DNA from 3 places in the Bradyrhizobium sp. USDA 3315 genome. Region 3 is predicted to be linked to each of the others. Evidence: predicted binding sites of a transcription regulator. Region 3 holds the regulator's gene; each other region holds the start of a gene.
The links. Region 3 encodes PhoB, which activates phosphate uptake and scavenging genes when phosphate is short. Its sites were predicted from a motif close to TGTCATNNANCTGTCAT; they were not measured.
Positions count from the first base shown of each region.

Region 1: the regulator PhoB is predicted to act here: its motif matches at 3,671-3,687, upstream of ACVIYL_RS27915 (Orn/Lys/Arg family decarboxylase).
Region 2: the regulator PhoB is predicted to act here: its motif matches at 2,167-2,183, upstream of ACVIYL_RS34855 (DUF47 domain-containing protein).

Region 1 covers NZ_JBSRYP010000001.1:5,996,665-6,002,939, reverse strand. The annotation lists gene ACVIYL_RS27935 (adenylate/guanylate cyclase domain-containing protein) at 1-1,003, shown strand, start outside; gene ACVIYL_RS27930 (ester cyclase) at 1,032-1,418, opposite strand; gene ACVIYL_RS27925 (tetratricopeptide repeat protein) at 1,676-2,272, shown strand; gene ACVIYL_RS27920 (DJ-1/PfpI family protein) at 2,474-3,625, shown strand; gene ACVIYL_RS27915 (Orn/Lys/Arg family decarboxylase) at 3,732-6,089, shown strand; gene ACVIYL_RS27910 (GNAT family N-acetyltransferase) at 6,108-6,275, shown strand, end outside.
Region 2 covers NZ_JBSRYP010000001.1:7,408,137-7,414,411, forward strand. The annotation lists gene sugE (quaternary ammonium compound efflux SMR transporter SugE) at 91-405, shown strand; gene ACVIYL_RS34850 (inorganic phosphate transporter) at 465-1,469, opposite strand; gene ACVIYL_RS34855 (DUF47 domain-containing protein) at 1,483-2,127, opposite strand; gene ACVIYL_RS34860 (branched-chain amino acid ABC transporter permease) at 2,273-3,241, opposite strand; gene ACVIYL_RS34865 (branched-chain amino acid ABC transporter permease) at 3,243-4,106, opposite strand; gene ACVIYL_RS34870 (ABC transporter substrate-binding protein) at 4,171-5,400, opposite strand; gene ACVIYL_RS34875 (ABC transporter ATP-binding protein) at 5,441-6,184, opposite strand; gene ACVIYL_RS34880 (ABC transporter ATP-binding protein) at 6,177-6,275, opposite strand, start outside.
Region 3 covers NZ_JBSRYP010000001.1:2,744,287-2,750,561, forward strand. The annotation lists gene pstS (phosphate ABC transporter substrate-binding protein PstS) at 1-70, shown strand, start outside; gene pstC (phosphate ABC transporter permease subunit PstC) at 300-1,289, shown strand; gene pstA (phosphate ABC transporter permease PstA) at 1,294-2,139, shown strand; gene pstB (phosphate ABC transporter ATP-binding protein PstB) at 2,136-2,954, shown strand; gene phoU (phosphate signaling complex protein PhoU) at 3,061-3,777, shown strand; gene phoB (phosphate regulon transcriptional regulator PhoB) at 3,923-4,633, shown strand; gene ACVIYL_RS12580 (GcrA family cell cycle regulator) at 4,931-5,443, opposite strand; gene ACVIYL_RS12585 (acetylornithine transaminase) at 5,932-6,275, shown strand, end outside.

The DNA.
Region 1 (6,275 bases), 3.3 Mb from region 3:
GGTCGAGGCGGGCCGCCTCGACGGCGCTATCACCATCACGACCCAGGACGAGATCGGCCAGCTGTCGGCCGCCTTCAACCGCATGATCGAGACGCTGCGCCACAACCAGCGCATCCGCGAGACGTTTGGCCGCTACATCAATCCGCGGATCGCCGAGGGCCTGCTCGAACAGCCGGCGATCGCCGCGACCGAAGGACAGCGCCGCGTCATGACGGTGATGTTCTGCGACATGAAGGGCTTCACCAGCCTGAGCGAGGGCGTGACGCCGAGCGGCCTCGTCAAGATCATGAACCTCTATCTGTCGACGATGTCGGCGCCGGTCCATGCGCACCGCGGCATCATCGACAAATATATCGGCGACGCCATCATGGCCTATTGGGGCGCGCCCTTCGTCGAGGAGGCCGAGCAGACCCATCTGGCCGCGCTTGCCGCCATCGACATGATCGGCCAGGTCAACCAGCTGCGCAAGGATCTGCCGGAACTGCTCGGCGTCCGCGTGATCCCGGCCGATTGCGACATCCGGATCGGGATCGCCACCGGCGAGGCCCTGGTCGGCAGCATCGGCTCCGAGTTCATGATGAGCTACACCGTGCTCGGCGACACGGTGAACCTCGCCTCGCGGCTGGAAGGCGCCAACAAGTTCTACGGCAGCCGCAGCCTGATCTCGGAGGCCACCGCCGCGGCCTGCGCCGCAACCATCGAGCTGCGCGAGATCGACCGCCTCGTGGTGATGGGGCAGACCCAGCCGGTCGCGGTGTTCGAGATCCTCGGCAAGAAGGACGAACTGACGCCGGCGCAGACCGAGTTGCGGCAGCGTTACGCGGACGGTCTCGCCGCTTATCGCGAGCGCCGCTGGGATGACGCCGAGCAAGCCTTCGCCGCCGCGCTGGCTGCGGCGCCCGGCGACGGCCCGTCGATCGCCATGAAGGCGCGCGTCGCAGCGTTCAGGCAAGATCCGCCAGCGGCCGACTGGGACGGCGCCTGGCATCTGGAGCGGAAGTAGCCGCGTCACGCTCATCCCGGCTCTGCCGCTACAGCTGGGCCTCGATCGCAGCCTTGTCGATCACCGACCAGACCTGCACGATCTTCCCGTCGCGGAATTCGTAGAACACGTTCTCGGCGAAGGAGACGCGCTTGCCGTTGACGCCGAGACCGAGAAACGTGCCGTTCGGCGAACAGTCGAATGCCAGCCGGCTCGCGACATGGGACGCATCCGACACCAGCAGAACGATGTTGAAGCGAAGGTCCGGGATGTCGCGAAAATCCCCTTCCAGCATCGCGCGATAGCCGGATAACCCGAACCGCCGGCCGTTGTGGCACACATCCTCGTCAACGAACTGACCGAGTTGCGGCCAGTCCTGGCGATTCAAACAGGCAATGTAGTTCCGGTAGATCTCGGCGAGGTCCGTTTTCATCATCGATCGTCCTCCTTGCCGCGGGTCCAGATGGCCATTGAGCATCTGAGTGCGATTCTAACACCGATGTTAGTTTCGACTCCGATGTCCGATGGCGCGAACGAAACACTCGGCCGGCGTGCACGTGAAAGCGCGACGTCCCGAAGAGACAGTGCGATTGCCGCTTCGGCAAACAATTTCTCAAAACGCGCGGAATGTCTCCCGCGATCGGGAGTTAGTGCTTCAGGTCAATAACTGTCCTTGTCAAATCGGAGGCGTACATGATCAAGTCACCGATGATGCTTGCGGCATTCCTGACAGCGCCGATCATTCTGTTCCCACCGCAGACCGCCGTCGCGGCTGGCGGAGGTGGCGGCGGTGGTGGTGGTGGCGACCCATACGGGTCGAGCTACGGCACTCCCGCGCCGTCCTATCCCCAGCAAAAGGACAGAAAGACCACGCACAAGATCAAGAAGCCCGTCAAGCAGTCCGGCTTCGAAGACCCGGCGTTCCGCGACGGCTATCGCGCAGCCTATGCGACAATCTACGAACGCAACGACTACACCGCCGCGATCGATCAGTTGCACGCACTCGGCCGCGATGATCAGCCGAACGTCGCGAACCTGATCGGCTACTCCTATCGCAAGCTCGGCGACTACAAGCAATCGCAGGTCTGGTACGAACGTGCGCTCAAGGCCGATCCGAACCACGTCCTGACGTGGAATTACTACGGCCTGTGGCAGATCGAACAGGGAAACCGCGACCAGGCGCAGTATCATCTGCAGCGGATCGCCGAGATCTGTGGCACCGAATGCGAAGAGTATCGGACGCTGGCGGCGGCACTGGAAAAGCCGCCGGGTACGAACCTCGTCTACTGAGCGCGTCGCGTAGCCCGCATGAGCGGAGCGACATGCGGGGAAGGACCGGCCCCGGATGTCGCTGTCGCTCGTCCGGGCTATGCCTGTGAGCCGCATTGTTCGCGTGTCCGTTTTTGCGGGAATTTCGCCGTTTTGGTCGACGTGGCCGGCGAGTAGCTTGCGTGCCGGGCGACGCACGCGGATACGTTGAGATCGATCATCATGACCTGGCGGCTTCTCGCGTGGAGCGGCATCGCCGTTGCCGCGCTGGTTCCAATCATCGGCGGCATCTGGCTCTTCACCCCGCCCGCCGCATCGGCGTTCCGGGTTCCGCCTCCGATCGCCAAGGCCGAGCAGGATGCAACGCTCGCGGCGCTGAAGCCGCCGAAGCGGTCGCGCCCCCAGATCGCGATGCTCGGCATCAACGACATGACCGAGACCACCGACTATCTGATGCCCTACGGCATCCTCAAGCGCGCCGATGTTGCCGATGTCGTCACGCTGGCGACGGGACCCGGTCCGGTCGCGCTATTCCCGGTGCTGAAGGTCGAGCCTGATGCGACCATCGCCGCATTCGACGCCGCACATCCGGACGGCGCCGACTACGTCATCGTGCCGGCGATGAGCCGCGACGACGATCCGGCGGTCATGCAATGGATCCGGCAGCAGGCGGAGAAAGGCGCTGTGATCGTCGCCGTCTGCGCCGGCGCCAAGGTGCTCGCCTCGACCGGCCTGCTCGACGGCAGGCGCGCCACCACGCACTGGTTCTACCTGAAGAACTGGCGCAGCAAACATCCCGCCATCCAATACGTCGCCGACCGCCGCATCGTGGTCGATCGCGGCGTCGCGACGACGACCGGGATTTCGGCCTCGATGCCGATGTCGCTGACCCTGATCGAGGCGATCGCCGGCCGTACCAGGGCTGAGGCCGTCGCGCGCGAGATCGGCCTGCCCGGCTGGGACGCGCGGCATGACAGCAACGCCTTCAAGTTCACGCGTCCCTTCGCGCTGACCGCCATCCGGAACACGCTGGCGTTCTGGAACCGGGAACAGCTCGGCCTCGCGCTGGCTCCCGGCGTCGACGAGGTCTCGCTGGCGCTGGTCGCCGACAGCTGGTCGCGCACCTACCGCTCGCATGCCGTGACGTTCGCCGCGACCGGCGACGCGGTGACGACCCGCAACGGCCTGCGTATTTATCCGCAAGTCGTGGCGCCGGATTGGTCCGCAGATCGTCTGCTGCCCGCGGTCGGCACCGCGCCGCCCGCGCAGGCGCTCGACCGGGCGCTTGCCGGGATCGAAACACGCTATGGCCGTGATACGGCGGACTTCGTCGCCATGCAGCTCGAATACCCACGGGCTGACGCCGTGCAGTGAGGGATTGCGTCCCCAACAACGTATTCGATCCTCCATCCGCTCCATTGTCATCTGCCCGTCATGAATTGTGCCGACACGTCAGCGCCGGACCAGTTCGGGGACACGCATGGACTATTTCAAACGCTTCAACTTCCTGTTCGCTGCGCCGGTGTTCGAGGCCGACGACCTCGAGGGCATCCGCTTCAACCAGATCATCGCCGAGATCGAGCGCTCCGGCTTCGAGGTGGTTCGTGCCCGCAAGCTGGAAGATGCCGAGATCGCGGTGCAGACCGACGCCGCGATCGGCTGCATGGTGGTCGATTGGGGCAAGAAGGGCCTTGAGGGCAAGACCGCGGCGCTGATCAACCTGATGCGCCGGCGCGGCCTCGACTTCCCGATCATCCTGTTGATCCGGCGCAAGCGGTTCGAGGACCTGCCGGTCGAGGTGCTCGATTTCATCGACGGCTACGTGTTCCTGTCCGAGGAAACCCCGCCCTTCATCGCCAAGAACCTGATCTCCAGGCTGAAGCAATATGCCGAGAATTTGAAGACGCCGTTCTTCGGCGCGCTGGTCGACTATGCCGAGGAAGGCAACCAGCTCTGGACCTGCCCGGGCCACAATGGCGGCGTGTTCTACAGCCGCAGCCCAATCGGACGGGTGTTCGTCGAACACCTTGGCGAAGCGGTGTTCCGCGACGACCTCGACAATTCCGTGCTCGACCTCGGCGACCTCCTCACCCACGAAGGGCCGGCGCTGCGGGCGCAGAAGGAGGCGGCCCGGATCTTCGGCGCCGAGAAGACCTACTTCGTGCTCAACGGCACCTCGACCTCCAACAAGGTCGCGCTCGGCTCGCTGGTCACCGACGGCGACCTCGTGCTGTTCGACCGCAACAACCACAAGGCCGCGCATCACGGCGCGCTGCTGATCGGCGGCGGCATCCCGGTCTACGTGCCGACGGTGCGCAACGCCTGGGGCCTGATCGGGCCGATGCGCTGGGACCTGCTCGACGAGGGCACGCTGCGCGACCACATCCGCAAGCACCCGCTGGTCAAGGACGAGAACGCCTGGAAGAAGGAGCGTCCGTTCCGCGTCGCCGTGGTCGAGCAGTGCACCTATGACGGCACCATCCACTCGGCCGAGATGATCCTCAAGCGGATCGGCCATCTCTGCGACTACATCCTGTTCGACGAGGCCTGGGCCGGCTTCATGAAATTCCACCCGATCTATGCCGGCCGCTTCGCCATGGGACTGTCCGATCTCGGCCCCGAGGCGCCCGGCATCATTGCGACCCAATCGACCCACAAGCAGCTCGCGAGCTTCTCGCAGGCCTCGCAGATCCACATCCGCGACCGCCACATCAAGGGCCAGAAGCGCCGGGTCGAGCATCGCCGCTTCAACGAAAGCTTCATGCAGCACGCCTCGACGTCGCCGTTCTACCCGCTGTTCGCCTCGCTCGATGTCGGCGCGCAGATGATGAAGGGCCGCTCCGGCGAAGTCTTGTGGGACGACACGATCCGGCTCGGCATCGAGCTGCGCAAGAAGATCCGCGCCGTGAAGCGCGAGTTCGAGGAGAAGGAGACGCGCCCCGAGCGGCGCTGGTTCTTCGAGCCGTTCGTGCCGGACCGCGTGAAGATCCCCGACGTCGCGCGCGAGAACGGCGTGCACAATGTCGCCTGGGAGACGATCTCGACCGATCAGCTCGCGACCAATCCGTCCTACTGGCAGCTCAGTCCCGGCGAGACCTGGCACGGCTTTCCCGAGCTGACCGCGGGCTTCGCCATGACCGACCCGAACAAGCTCACATTGCTGACGCCGGGCTTCGATCACGCCACCGGCGCCTACACCGATCACGGCATCCCCGCGCCGGTGGTGGCGCAATATCTCCGCGAGAACCAGATCGTCGCCGAAAAGAACGACCTCAATTCCCTGCTGTTCCTGCTGACGCCCGGCGTCGAGGCCAGCAAGGCCGGCACGCTGGTCTCCGGGCTCGTCGCCTTCAAGAAGCTGCACGACGACAACGCGCTGCTCGAGGACGTCATCCCGGAATTCTACCGCCGCCGTCCGGGCCGCTATGCCGGGGTGCGGCTGCGCGACCTCTGCGGCGACATGCACCGCTTCTTTCGCGATGCCGGCGTCAGCGCGCTGCAGGCCAGACAGTTCATGCCCGAGCACCTGCCCGAGATCGCGATGTCGCCGCGCGAGGCCTCGCGCTATCTGGTGCGCAACGATGTCGACTATCTGCCGATCGACCAGATCTTCGGCCGTATCGCCGCGACGCCGTTCGTGGTCTACCCGCCCGGCATCGCCACCATCGTGCCCGGCGAGCGGCTGTCGGAACGCAGCAAGCCGATGATCGATTATCTGAAGGTGTTCGAAGCGAGCTTCAATGCGTTCCCCGGCTTCGAGGTCGAGGTCCAGGGCATCTACAAGGAGATCGACGACTCCGGCCGCGTCCGCTTCTACACCTATGTAGTGTCCGAATAGGCGAACGGACGCAACACAATGGAGAATGATCACAAGATCACCGTCCGCCCGTCCCGCGACAGCGACGTCGACGCCATGCTGTCGATCTACCGCCACCACATCCGCCGCGGCGTCGAGGAAAGCGTCGACGACAGCGGCACGCCGGAGCCCGACGATCTGCGCGACCGCCGCAAGAATCTGCGCAAC
Region 2 (6,275 bases), 4.7 Mb from region 3:
CGCACCATCCCCATATAGGCACCGGAAGGACGACCTTCTCCTCACCATACCGTTCGCGGGGACGACCCTGCCTTATCTGGAGGGTTCGTGATGGCTTGGACCATTCTGTTCACCGCTGGCCTGCTCGAGATCGGCTGGGCGATCGGGCTGAAATATACCGAAGGTTTCTCGCGGCTGGTGCCGTCGGTGCTGACGCTGGCGGCGATGGCCGGCAGCGTCATCCTGCTCGGCCTCGCGCTCAAGACGCTGCCGATTGGAACCGCCTATGCGGTCTGGACCGGGATCGGCGCGGTCGGCACCGCGGCGCTCGGCATCATCCTGCTCGGCGAACCCGCGACCGCGATGCGGCTTGCCAGCATCGGACTGATCGTTGCCGGCATCGTCGGGCTGAAGCTGGTTGGCTGATTGCTCCTTTTTGAGACGCGTTTTCTTAACGCGAACCGGCTTCCACTTCGCTCAAAACGCTACTTCAGAATCTGCACCGCCCAATAGCTCGCGGCTGCGACCGCGGCCGACGCCGGGATCGTGATCACCCAGGCGTAGACGATCGAGCTCGCCACATTCCAGCGCACGGCGGAGAGCCGCCGTGCGGCGCCGACGCCGACGATGGCGCCGGTGATGGTGTGCGTGGTCGATACGGGAACCCCGAGATAGGTCGCCATGAACAGCGTCACGGCGCCGCCGGTTTCGGCGCAGAAACCCTGCATCGGCGTCAGCTTGGTGATCCGCAGCCCCATGGTGCGGACGATCCGCCAGCCCCCCATCAGGGTACCCAGCGCCATCGCGCCCTGGCAGGCCAGCACCACCCAGAACGGAATTTCGAAGGTGTCGCCGAGATGGCCCTGCGAATAGAGCAGCACGGCGATGATGCCCATGGTCTTTTGCGCGTCGTTGCCGCCATGGCCGAGCGAATAGAGCGACGCCGAGGCGAATTGCAGGATGCGGAATGCGCGATCGACCGCGAACGGCGTCGAGCGCACCGAGAGCCAGGACACGATCGCGACCAGCACCAGCGCCAGCAGGAAGCCGACCAGCGGCGACAGCACGATCGCGAGCAAGGTCTTGGAGAGCCCGCTCCACACCGCCGCCGAAATCCCCGCCTTCGCCATGCCGGCGCCGACCAGGCCGCCGATCAGCGCGTGCGAGCTCGACGACGGAATGCCCAGCGCCCAGGTGATCACGTTCCAGACGATCGCGCCGACCAATGCTGCGAAGATCACGGTCGCATCCACCACCGACGGCTCGATGATCCCGGTGCCGATCGTGTTGGCAACGTGCAGGCCGAACACCAGGAACGCGACGAAGTTGAAGAACGCCGCCCAGAACACCGCATACTGCGGCCGCAGCACGCGGGTCGAGACGATGGTCGCGATCGAGTTCGCGGCATCGTGCAGGCCGTTCAGGAAATCGAACAGCAGCGCGACCGCGATCAGGATGGTCAGAATTGGAAGACCCAGCGTGGCGTCCACGTGATGCCCCGCTCTACACTTGCTCGATCACGATCGAGTTGATCTCGTTGGCGACGTCGTCGAAACGGTCGGCCACTTTCTCGAGATGGTCGTAGATCTCCGCGCCGACGATGTAGTCCATCGTGTTGGCGTCGCGGTGCTTCAGGAACAGCTCCTTGAGCCCGATATCCTGGAGATCGTCGACCCGGCCCTCGAGCTTGGTCAGTTCCTCGGTGATCTGGGTCAGCATCGAGACGTTGTGGCCGATCGACTGCAACAGGGGCAGCGCGCGGCCGACCAGATTGGCGCATTCGACGATCAGGCCGCCCATCTCGCGCATCGGCGGCTCGAACTCGCGCACCTCGAACAGCATGACCGCCTTTGCGGTCGCCTGCATCTGGTCGACCGCGTCGTCCATCGAGGTGATCAGGTTCTTGATATCGCCACGATCGAACGGGGTGATGAAGGTGCGGCGAACCGCGGTCAGGACCTCGCGGGTGACGCTATCGGCGTCGTTCTCGAACTGATTGACGCGCTGGCAAAAGACCGGAGTCTCCTCCCCGCCCTTCAGCATGTCCTGCAACGCCAATGCGCATTGCACGGAGGTCCGGGCGTGTCGGGCGAACAGGTCGAAAAACCGCTCTTCCTTGGGCAGGAAGGCGCGAAACCAGCGCAGCATGTCTCAGTTCCATCATTCCGGGACAGCCCTTTTAGCGACTGTCACAGAACTGTCATAGAGCATCTGGCGGGGAAAGCATCGGGATCGACCGCCCGAGCGGGCGGTCGTCCACCGCTATGTCGGCCGAAAGTCGCCGGGACCTGCCCTACAGCGACCGCCGCAACAAATGGGCCAGCTCACCGACCAGGCCACGCCGGAACAGCAGCACGCAGGCCACGAAGATCACGCCCTGGATCACCGTCACCCACTGGCCGAAACCGGCGAGATATTGCTGCATGGCGATGATCACGAAGGCGCCGACCACCGGGCCGAAGATGGTGCCGAGACCGCCGACCAGCGTCATCAGCACGATTTCACCGGACATCGACCAGTGCACGTCGGTGAGCGAGGCATTCTGCGCCACGAACACCTTCAGCGAGCCGGCAAAGCCCGCCAGCGTGCCCGACAGGATGAAGGCGAGCAGCTTGTACTGGTCGGTCTTGTAGCCAAGCGAAATCGCCCGCGGCTCGTTTTCGCGGATCGACTTCAGCACCTCGCCGAACGGCGAGTTGATGGTGCGGTAGATCAGCAGGAACCCGGCGAGGAAGCCGACCAGCACCACATAGTAAAGCACCAGCGGCTTCGAGAGATCGAAGATGCCGAGCAGGTGGCCTTGCGGAATGCCCTGGATGCCGTCTTCACCATGGGTGAACGGCGCCTGCAAATAGAGGAAGTAAAGCAGCTGCGACAGCGCCAGCGTGATCATCGAGAAATAGATGCCCTGCCGCTTGATCGAGATGTAGCCGGTGACCAGGCCGAGCAAGGCCGCGGCCGCGGTGCCGACCAGGATGCCGAGCTCCGGCGTCAGCCCCCACACCTTCAGCGCGTGGGCCGAGACGTAGCCGGCGGTGCCGAGGAACATCGCGTGGCCGAACGACAGCAGGCCGCCATAGCCGATCAGGAGGTTGAAGGCGCAGGCGAGCAGCGCGAAGCACAGCGCCTGCATGACGAAGAACGGATAGATCCCCGTCCACGGCACGATCGCCAGCAGCAGCGCCATCGCGGCGAATACGATCATCTCGTCGCGCATCGCGCGCGGCGTGATCGGAAGTGTATCGTCGGTCAATGCTGACATATCAAGCCGCCCGTCCCGTCAGTCCCGTTGGCTTCACCAGCAACACCACCACCATCAGGACAAACACCACGGTGTTGGAGGCCTCGGGATAAAAATACTTGGTCAGTCCCTCGATCACGCCGAGCGCGAATCCGGTGATGATCGAGCCCATGATCGAGCCCATGCCGCCGATCACGACCACCGCGAACACCACAATGATGAGATCGGCGCCCATCAGCGGACGGACCTGGTTGATCGGCGCCGACAGCACGCCGGCAAGCGCGGCAAGACCGACGCCGAGCCCGTAGGTCAGCGTGATCATGCGCGGCACGTTGATGCCGAACGCGCGCACCAGCGTCGGGTTCTCGGTCGCGGCGCGCAGGTAGGCGCCGAGCTGCGTCTTCTCGATCAGGAACCAGGTCGCAAGGCACACCACGAGCGAGAAGATGACGACCCAGCCACGATAGATCGGCAGGAACATGAAGCCGAGATTGACGCCGCCCTTGAGCTGATCGGGGATCGAGTAAGGCAGGCCCGAGGAGCCGAAATAGTTCTGGAACACGCCCTGCACGATCAGCGCGATGCCGAAGGTCAGCAGCAATCCGTAGAGATGATCGAGGCCGGTCAGCCATTGCAGCATGGTCCGCTCGAGGATCATGCCGAAGATGCCGACCACGACGGGTGCGATGATCAGCGCCCACCAGTAATTGATGCCGCCCAGGTTGAGCAGGAAATACGCCACGAAGGCGCCCATCATGTAGAGCGCGCCATGCGCGAAATTGATGATGTTGAGCATGCCGAAGATGACGGCGAGCCCCAGACTGAGCAGCGCGTAGAACGAGCCGTTGATCAGTCCCACCAGAAGCTGTGCGTAGAGAGCCTGCATCGAATGAGCTTTCGCTAGATAGATGAAGCCCGCCGGCCACGCGCATGGCCGGCGGGCATGATCGTCACTTCTTCAGAAGCGCGCAGGTGCTCTTGTCGAGCGGCGTGAAGGCCTGGTTGCCCGGCACGGTGCCGACCAGCTTGTAGAAGTCCCACGGTCCCTTGGACTCCGAGGGCTTCTTCACTTCGAACAGGTAGGCGTCGTGGGTGACGCGGCCGTTGGCCTCGACCTCGCCCTTGCCGAACAACGGATCGTCGGTCGGGATCGTCTTCATCTTCGCGACCACCTTGGCGCCGTCATGCGGATTGCCGCCGAGCGCTTCCAGCGCCTTGAAGTAATGCATGAGGCCCGCATAGACGCCGGCCTGCACCATGGTCGGCGGCGCGCTGTTCTTCATCCGCTCCGAGAAGCGCTTGGAGAAGGCGCGGGTCTTGTCGTTGAGGTCCCAGTAGAACGTCTCGGTGAAGTTGAGGCCCTGCGCGGTCTCGAGCCCGATCGCCTTGACGTCGGTGAGGAACAGCAGCAGCGCCGCGAGCTTCTGGCCGCCCTTGACGATGCCGAACTCGGCCGCCTGCTTGATCGAGTTGGTGGTGTCGCCGCCGGCATTGGCGAGACCGATGATCTTGGCCTTGGAGGCCTGCGCCTGCAGCAGGAAGGAGGAGAAGTCGGCGGTGTTGAGCGGATGCTTGACGCCGCCGACCACCTTGCCGCCATTGGCGGTGACGACGGACGTGGTGTCGCGCTCGAGCGCGGCGCCGAACGCGTAATCCGCGGTGAGGAAGAACCAGGTGTCCCCGCCCGCCTTCACCAGCGCCTGGCCGGTGGCGTGGGCGAGCATGTAGGTGTCGTAGGTCCAGTGCACGGTATTCGGCGAGCACTGCGCGTTGGTGAGATCCGAAGTCGCGGCACCCGAATTGATGTAGACGCCGTTCTTTTCCTTCACGACGTTGTTGACCGCGAGCGCGACGCCGGAATTCGGCACGTCGACGATGGTGTCGACCTTGTCGACGTCGAACCACTGGCGGGCGATGGTGGTGCCGATATCGGGCTTGTTCTGGTGATCGCCGGAGATCAGGTCGATGGTCCAGCCCTTGGCCTTGAGGCCGGAGTCCTCGATCGCCATCTGCGCCGCCAGCGTCGAGCCGGGGCCGGCGAGATCGGCGTAGAGGCCGGACTGATCCGACAGCGCGCCGATCTTGACCGTCTTGTCGAGCTTTTCCTGGGCGGAGGCGACGCTTGCGGCGGACAGCACCATCGCGGTGCCGAGCAGGAGCGCCGAAATCTTGTTCTTCATGTCGTATTCCCTCGTCCTAAATTTTCTGGTTCTGGCGATATCAGACGCCGAGATAGGTATGGAGCTTGTCCATGTTGGCCGACAGCTCGGAATTCGCGAAGCCGTCGATCACCTTGCCGTGCTCGACAATGTAGTAGCGGTCCGCAACGGTCGAGGCGAAACGGAAATTCTGTTCGACCAACAGGATCGTGAAGCCCTGCGACTTCAGGCGCGCAATGGTGTGCCCGATCTGCTGGATGATGACCGGCGCCAACCCTTCGGTCGGCTCGTCCAGCATCAGGAAGCGCGCGCCGGTGCGCAGGATGCGCGCAATCGCCAGCATCTGCTGCTCGCCGCCCGAGAGCTTGGTGCCCTGGCTGGTGAGGCGCTCCTTCAGGTTGGGAAACAGCGTGAAGATCTGGTCGAGCGGCAGGCCGCCCGGCCGCACCACCGGCGGCAGCAGCAGGTTCTCGCGCACGTCGAGGCTGGCGAAAATGCCGCGCTCCTCGGGACAGAATGCGATGCCGAGCCGCGCGATCTTGTCCGAGGTAGCGCGGATGATTTCCTGATTGTCGAAGCGGATCGAGCCGGAGCGCTTGTTGATGACGCCCATCACCGACTTCAACGTGGTGGTCTTGCCGGCGCCGTTGCGGCCGAGCAGCGTCACCACCTCGCCGGCCTTCACGTTGAAATTGATGCCGTGAAGGATGTGGGATTCGCCGTACCAGGCCTGCAGATCCTTGACCGTCAGCACGTCGGCGCCGGCCGCAGCGACGGGCTTCTCCGCCAGTTTTGCCTCAGCCATGACCCGCTCCCAGATAGGCTTCCTTCACGCGCTCGTCCTTGGAGAGGTCGGCGTAGTTGCCCTCCGCCAGCACCTGCCCGCGCGTCAGCAC
Region 3 (6,275 bases):
CTACATTCCGATGCCGGACTCGGTCGTCAAGCTGATCGAGAAGACCTGGTCGTCGGACATCAAGAGCTAAGTCCGACGCTGCGACAGGGCCTGTGCCGACAGGATCGCGGCACAGGTTGAGCGACCAAGACCCGGCCTCCATCACCGCGGCGACAAGCGCGGGATCGAGGCCGGGGTTCGCGCCTCAAGGGGCGTGGCTGGAACGACGACGCCCGGCCAAATGCGTCAGTGAAGATCGCTTCGGGGCGTAGCGGTTTGCGTGGCTTTTGCATACTAAAGAGGGGATTGGCGTGGCAGACATGGCTGTTCAGAGCGATGTGATGGAAGCCGCGGGACCTTACGATCGCGCCAAGGCCCTCAGCGCCTTCAAGCTTGGTGACCTCACCTTCTATTGGATCACCCGTATCTCGGCGATCTCGGTTCTGTTGATCCTCGGCGGCATCATCCTGTCGCTGATCGTCGGCGCCTGGCCGGCGATGAAGGAATACGGCTTCGCCTTCCTGTGGACGCAGCGCTGGGCGCCCTCGGCCGATCCGCCGGTGCTCGGCGCGCTCGGCCCGATCTACGGCACGCTGATTACCTCGGTCATCGCGATGCTGATCGCCATTCCGGTCGGCATCGGCATCGCCGTGTTCCTCACCGAGCTCTGCCCGCAAGTGCTGCGCCGCCCGATCGGCATCGCGATCGAGCTGCTCGCCGGCATCCCCTCGATCATCTACGGCATGTGGGGCTTCTTCGTGCTCGGCCCGTTCCTGGCCAACACGTTCCAGCCCTTCATGATCCGGATCTTCGAGGGCGTCCCGGTGCTGGGCGCGGTGTTCGCCGGCCCGCCGTCCTATCTCAGCCTGTTCAACGCTGCGCTGATCCTTGCGATCATGGTGCTGCCCTTCATCACCGCGATCTCGGTCGACGTGTTCAAGACCGTGCCGCCGGTGCTGAAAGAGGCCGCCTACGGCATGGGCTGCACCACCTGGGAAGTCGTTCGCAGCGTCGTGATCCCCTACACCCGCGTCGGCGTGATCGGGGGCATCATGCTGGCGCTCGGCCGCGCCCTCGGCGAGACCATGGCGGTGACCTTCATCATCGGCAACTCGTTCCGGATCTCGTCGTCGATCTTCGCGCCGGGCACCACGATCTCGGCGGCGATCGCCAGCGAATTCGCCGAGAGCGACGGCCTGCACCAGTCCGGCCTGATCCTGCTCGGCCTGCTGCTGTTCGTGCTGACCTTCTTCGTGCTCGCCGGCGCGCGGCTGATGCTGATGCGGCTTGAAAAGAAGGCGGGGAAGTAACGCCATGAACCCGATCTACAAATCCCGCCGCCGCAGCGACATCGTCATCCGCGCACTCTGTGTCGGCGCCGCGCTGTTCGGCGTCACCTGGCTGGCGCTGATCCTGATCACGCTGCTCTATAACGGCCTTGCCGGCCTCAGCGTGCAGCTGTTCACCCAGAACACGCCGCCGCCCGGCTCGACCGAAGGCGGCCTGCTCAACGCCATCGTCGGCTCGGTCATCATGACCGTGATCGGCGTCGGCATCGGCGCGCCGCTTGGCCTGTTCGCCGGCACCTACCTCGCCGAATACGGCAAGCACGACAAGCTGACCTCGGTGATCCGCTTCATCAACGACATCCTGCTCAGCGCGCCCTCGATCATCATCGGCCTGTTCATCTATGGTGCGGTGGTGGTGCCGATGCGCGGCTTCTCGGCGATCGCGGGCAGTCTCGCGCTCGCTGTGATCGTGATCCCGGTCGTGCTGCGCACCACCGAGGACATGCTGCTCTTGGTGCCCAATCCGCTGCGCGAGGCCGCCTCCGCGCTCGGCCTGCCGCGTTCGCTGGTGATCAAGCGGATCGCTTATCGTGCTGCGCGATCGGGTCTGATCACCGGCGTGCTGCTGGCGACCGCCCGCGTCGCCGGCGAGACCGCGCCGCTGCTGTTCACCGCGCTGTCGAACCAGTTCTTCAGCCTGGATCTGACCAAGACGATGGCCAACCTGCCGGTGACCATCAATAACTTCGTGCAGAGCCCCTACGCCTACTGGAAAGAGCTGGCGTGGAGCGGTGCGCTGCTCATCACATTCACCGTGCTCGCGTTGAATATCGGCGCGCGTATCCTTGGTGCCGAAAGGGCCGCAAAATGACCGAGCTTTCCGTCTCCACGACTGCCGCAGGCCACATTCCGCAGGTTCCGCTGCCGGAAGCGCCGCCGAAAGTCACGGTGCGCAACCTCAACTTCTACTACGGCGAGCACCACGCGCTGAAGAACATCAACCTGACGCTCGGCACCAACCGCGTCACGGCGTTCATCGGCCCGTCCGGCTGCGGCAAGTCGACCCTGCTGCGCATCTTCAACCGGATGTACGACCTCTATCCGGGCCAGCGTGCGGTCGGCCAGCTGATGCTGGACCAGACCAACATTCTCGACCCCAAGCTCGACCTCAACTTGCTGCGCGCGCGGGTCGGCATGGTGTTCCAGAAGCCGACGCCGTTCCCGATGACGATCTACGAGAACATCGCCTTCGGCATCCGCCTCTACGAGAAGATCTCGAAGTCCGAGATGGACGACCGGGTCGAGAAGGCGTTGCGCGGCGGCGCGCTGTGGAACGAGGTCAAGGACAAGCTGAACGCCTCCGGCCTGTCGCTCTCCGGCGGCCAGCAGCAGCGCCTGTGCATCGCGCGCACCGTGGCGGTGCGTCCCGAGGTGATCCTGTTCGACGAGCCGTGCTCGGCGCTCGACCCGATCTCGACCGCCAAGGTCGAGGAACTGATCCAGGAGCTCTCCGAGGACTACACGATCGCGATCGTCACCCACAACATGCAGCAGGCGGCGCGCGTCTCCGACAAGACCGCCTTCATGTATCTCGGCGAGCTGATCGAGTTCGACGACACCAACAAGATCTTCACCTCACCGAGCGATCGGCGCACCCAGGACTACATCACCGGCCGGTTCGGTTGACCGGCGCATGATCCGGAAAAGTGGAAACCGGTTTTCCGATCAGGTCATGCTAAAATTCAGGACACGAAGCCATGATCCCCGGGATCATGGTTGAGGGAGACAAGCGATGGCTTCTGAACATACCGCCAAGGCATTCGACAGCGACCTGCAGGAGTTGACCCGCCTGGTCGCCGAGATGGGCGGCCTGGTCGAACGGATGATTACCGAGTCGGTCGACGCGCTGATCCGTCGCGACGTCGCGCTCGGCAAGCGCGTGGTCGCCGCCGACATCGAGATCGACAATCTGCAGCGCAACATCGAAGAGCGCGCGGTGCTGACGATCGCGCGCCGCCAGCCGATGGCGATCGACCTGCGTGAGATCGTCAGCGCGATGCGCGTCGCCACCGATCTCGAGCGGATCGGCGACCTCGCCAAGAACATGGGCAAGCGCGTCGCGGCGCTGGAGAGCGATTTCCAGCCGCTGAAGTTGATCCGCGGCCTCGAGCACATGACCGACCTCGTGCTGTCGCAGGTCAAGTCGGTGCTCGACGCCTATGCCGCGCACGACCTGCCGGCGGCGATGAACGTCTGGAAGGGCGACGAGGAGGTCGATGCGATCTGCACCTCGCTGTTCCGCGAACTGCTCACCTACATGATGGAAGATCCGCGCAACATCTCGTTCTGCATCCATCTGATGTTCTGCGCCAAGAACATCGAGCGGATCGGCGATCACGCCACCAATATCGCCGAGACCGTGTTCTACATGATCGAGGGCCAGCAGATCACCGACAAGCGCCCGAAGGGCGACATGACCACTTTTGCCACCACGGTGCCGGGCAACTGAGGCATGATCGGCAAGCACGGAACCGGCAAGAGCGAAACTGGACGATCCTCGCGACAAATCGTTTCCGCGGGGACTATGCTCAAGGAAGTAAGCGTTTCGGTTTGCGTCTGGGCAACGGATCACTACAGAGAAAGAACTTAAACCGATGAGCGCACGCATTCTGGTAGTCGAAGACGAGGAAGCGCTGACGACGCTGTTGCGCTACAATCTCGATGCGGAAGGCTACGATGTCGAGACGGTGGGGCGCGGCGACGATGCGGATACAAGGCTGAAGGAGCGCGTTCCCGACCTCGTGGTGCTGGACTGGATGCTGCCGGGCCTGTCCGGCATCGAACTGTGCCGCCGCCTGCGGGCGCGGCCCGAGACCAAGCAGCTTCCGATCATCATGCTGACCGCGCGCGGCGAGGAAAGCGAGCGCGTGCGCGGGCTTGCCACCGGCGCGGACGATTACATCGTCAAGCCGTTCTCGGTGCCGGAGCTGCTGGCGCGGGTGAAGGGCCTCTTGCGCCGAGCCAGCCCGGAGCGGCTTGCGACCGTGTTGACCTATGGCGACATCGAGCTCGACCGCGAGAAGCGCCGCGTGGCGCGCTCGGGCCGTCCGATCGATCTCGGGCCGACCGAGTATCGCCTGCTTGAATTCTTCCTCGAGCATCCCGGCCGCGTGTTCAGCCGCGAGCAATTGCTCGACAGCGTCTGGGGCCGCGACATCTACATCGATGAGCGCACCGTCGACGTGCATATCGGCCGCCTGCGCAAGCTGCTCAATCCGGGCCGCGAGCAGGATCCGATCCGCACCGTGCGCGGCGCCGGCTACGCGCTCGACGACCGCTTTGCCAAGGCCGAGCCGCAGCCGTAACGGCCATGCGGCACTCATAAACCGCAACACGGCGTCGTCCCGGCGAAAGCCAGGGGACCCATACGCCGCGGCCAGCGCAATCGGCACGCGGCCAGACGGCTTTCTAACAACACCCATTCGTGGTTATGGGTCCCGGCCTGCGCCGGGACGACGCCGGTGATGTAGCGGTAGCCCGGATGGAGCCGACGGGTCGCGCGAACGAGCGCCCCGTTGGCTCCATCCGGGCTGCGTCACACAAAAAAATCCCCGCTTTCGCGGGGATTTGTCTTTGAGGTCTTCCGTCGTTTTCCCGAGTGCTCACTTGATCTGCGGTTTCGCCGACGGCCGGCGGCGATCGGCGGCGGGCTGGTAGGCGACGCGCGAGTGATGCGCGCAATAGGGCAGGCCGGCGAGCGCCTTGCCGCCGCAGAAGAAGAATTCCGGGCTCGAGGGATCGCCGACCGGCCAGTGGCAGGTGGCCTCGTTGAGCTCGAGCAGCGAGAGCCGCTGGCTCATCGGCACCACATTGTCGTAGGAGATCGGATCGGGCTCCATCTCGACCTCGAAGGCGTGCGCCAGCGCGGTGTTGCCGCGCGAGACCGGACGCGCCACCCGCATCATGTGCTGGGCCGGGCGAGCCTTGCGCTGCCGCGGCGCGGCAGTGGAGGGTGCCTTGGCGCGGCCGGAAAGGCCGAGCCGATGCACTTTGCCGATCACGGCGTTTCGCGTCACATTGCCAAGTTCCGCCGCGATCTGGCTGGCCGACAGGCCGGACTCCCAGAGTTTCTTCAGCTGCTCGACGCGATCGTCGGACCAGGTCAATACAGTCATCGCATTCTTCCCTTCGCGTAGCGCCGGCCAATCATTGGAGCGGCGCTGCGAGCCAATCTGGACAAATATCCCTGCGGCCAGAATCCCTTAGCCCTCGCCGGGCACGGTGTTGCGCCCGAACGTTTACGCGAGACACAAAGGCTACTTAGAGGGTCCAGTACCGCCGCACGAGATGTCGTACCCGACAGGCCAAACGCTACAATATGGCGTGACTCTGGCGCAAGAGTCCGCGGTCGTGCGTCCACATGTTCCCACACAGTTAAGCATCGCGATGAGGCTTTTCCACCGCACCGGAATGCTCCGGATTGCGCTCGTTTCGCATTGCAGGAAGGCCACTTCGTAGCGATTGACACTTACCGACCGCAGCATAGAATGCCCGCCACGTGCCGCCCGCAAAGGCGGCCGTTTTGTTTTCCGAAGCTGGCCGTTGCTGCGCTGGCGTCAAGGCGCAGCGGCAATTGTCGGCTTAAAAACCGTCAGTGAACGCCATGACCAACGCTGCCACGTCGCATCTGCTCCCCGTCTTCGCCAGGGTCGATCTCGGCTTCGAGCGCGGTGAGGGCGCCTGGCTGATCGCAACCAACGGAGACCGCTATCTCGATTTCACCTCGGGCGTCGCGGTCAACGCGCTCGGGCATGCGCATCCGCATCTGGTCAAGGCGCTGCAGGAACAGGCGACCAAGCTCTGGCACATGTCGAACCTGTTCAAGAGCCCGGACGGCGAGGCGCTTGCCGCGCGGCTGTGCGAGCAGAGCTTTGCCGACTTCGTGTTCTTCTGCAATTCCGGCGCGGAAGCGATGGAGGGCGTGATCAAGCTGGTCCGCCACTATCA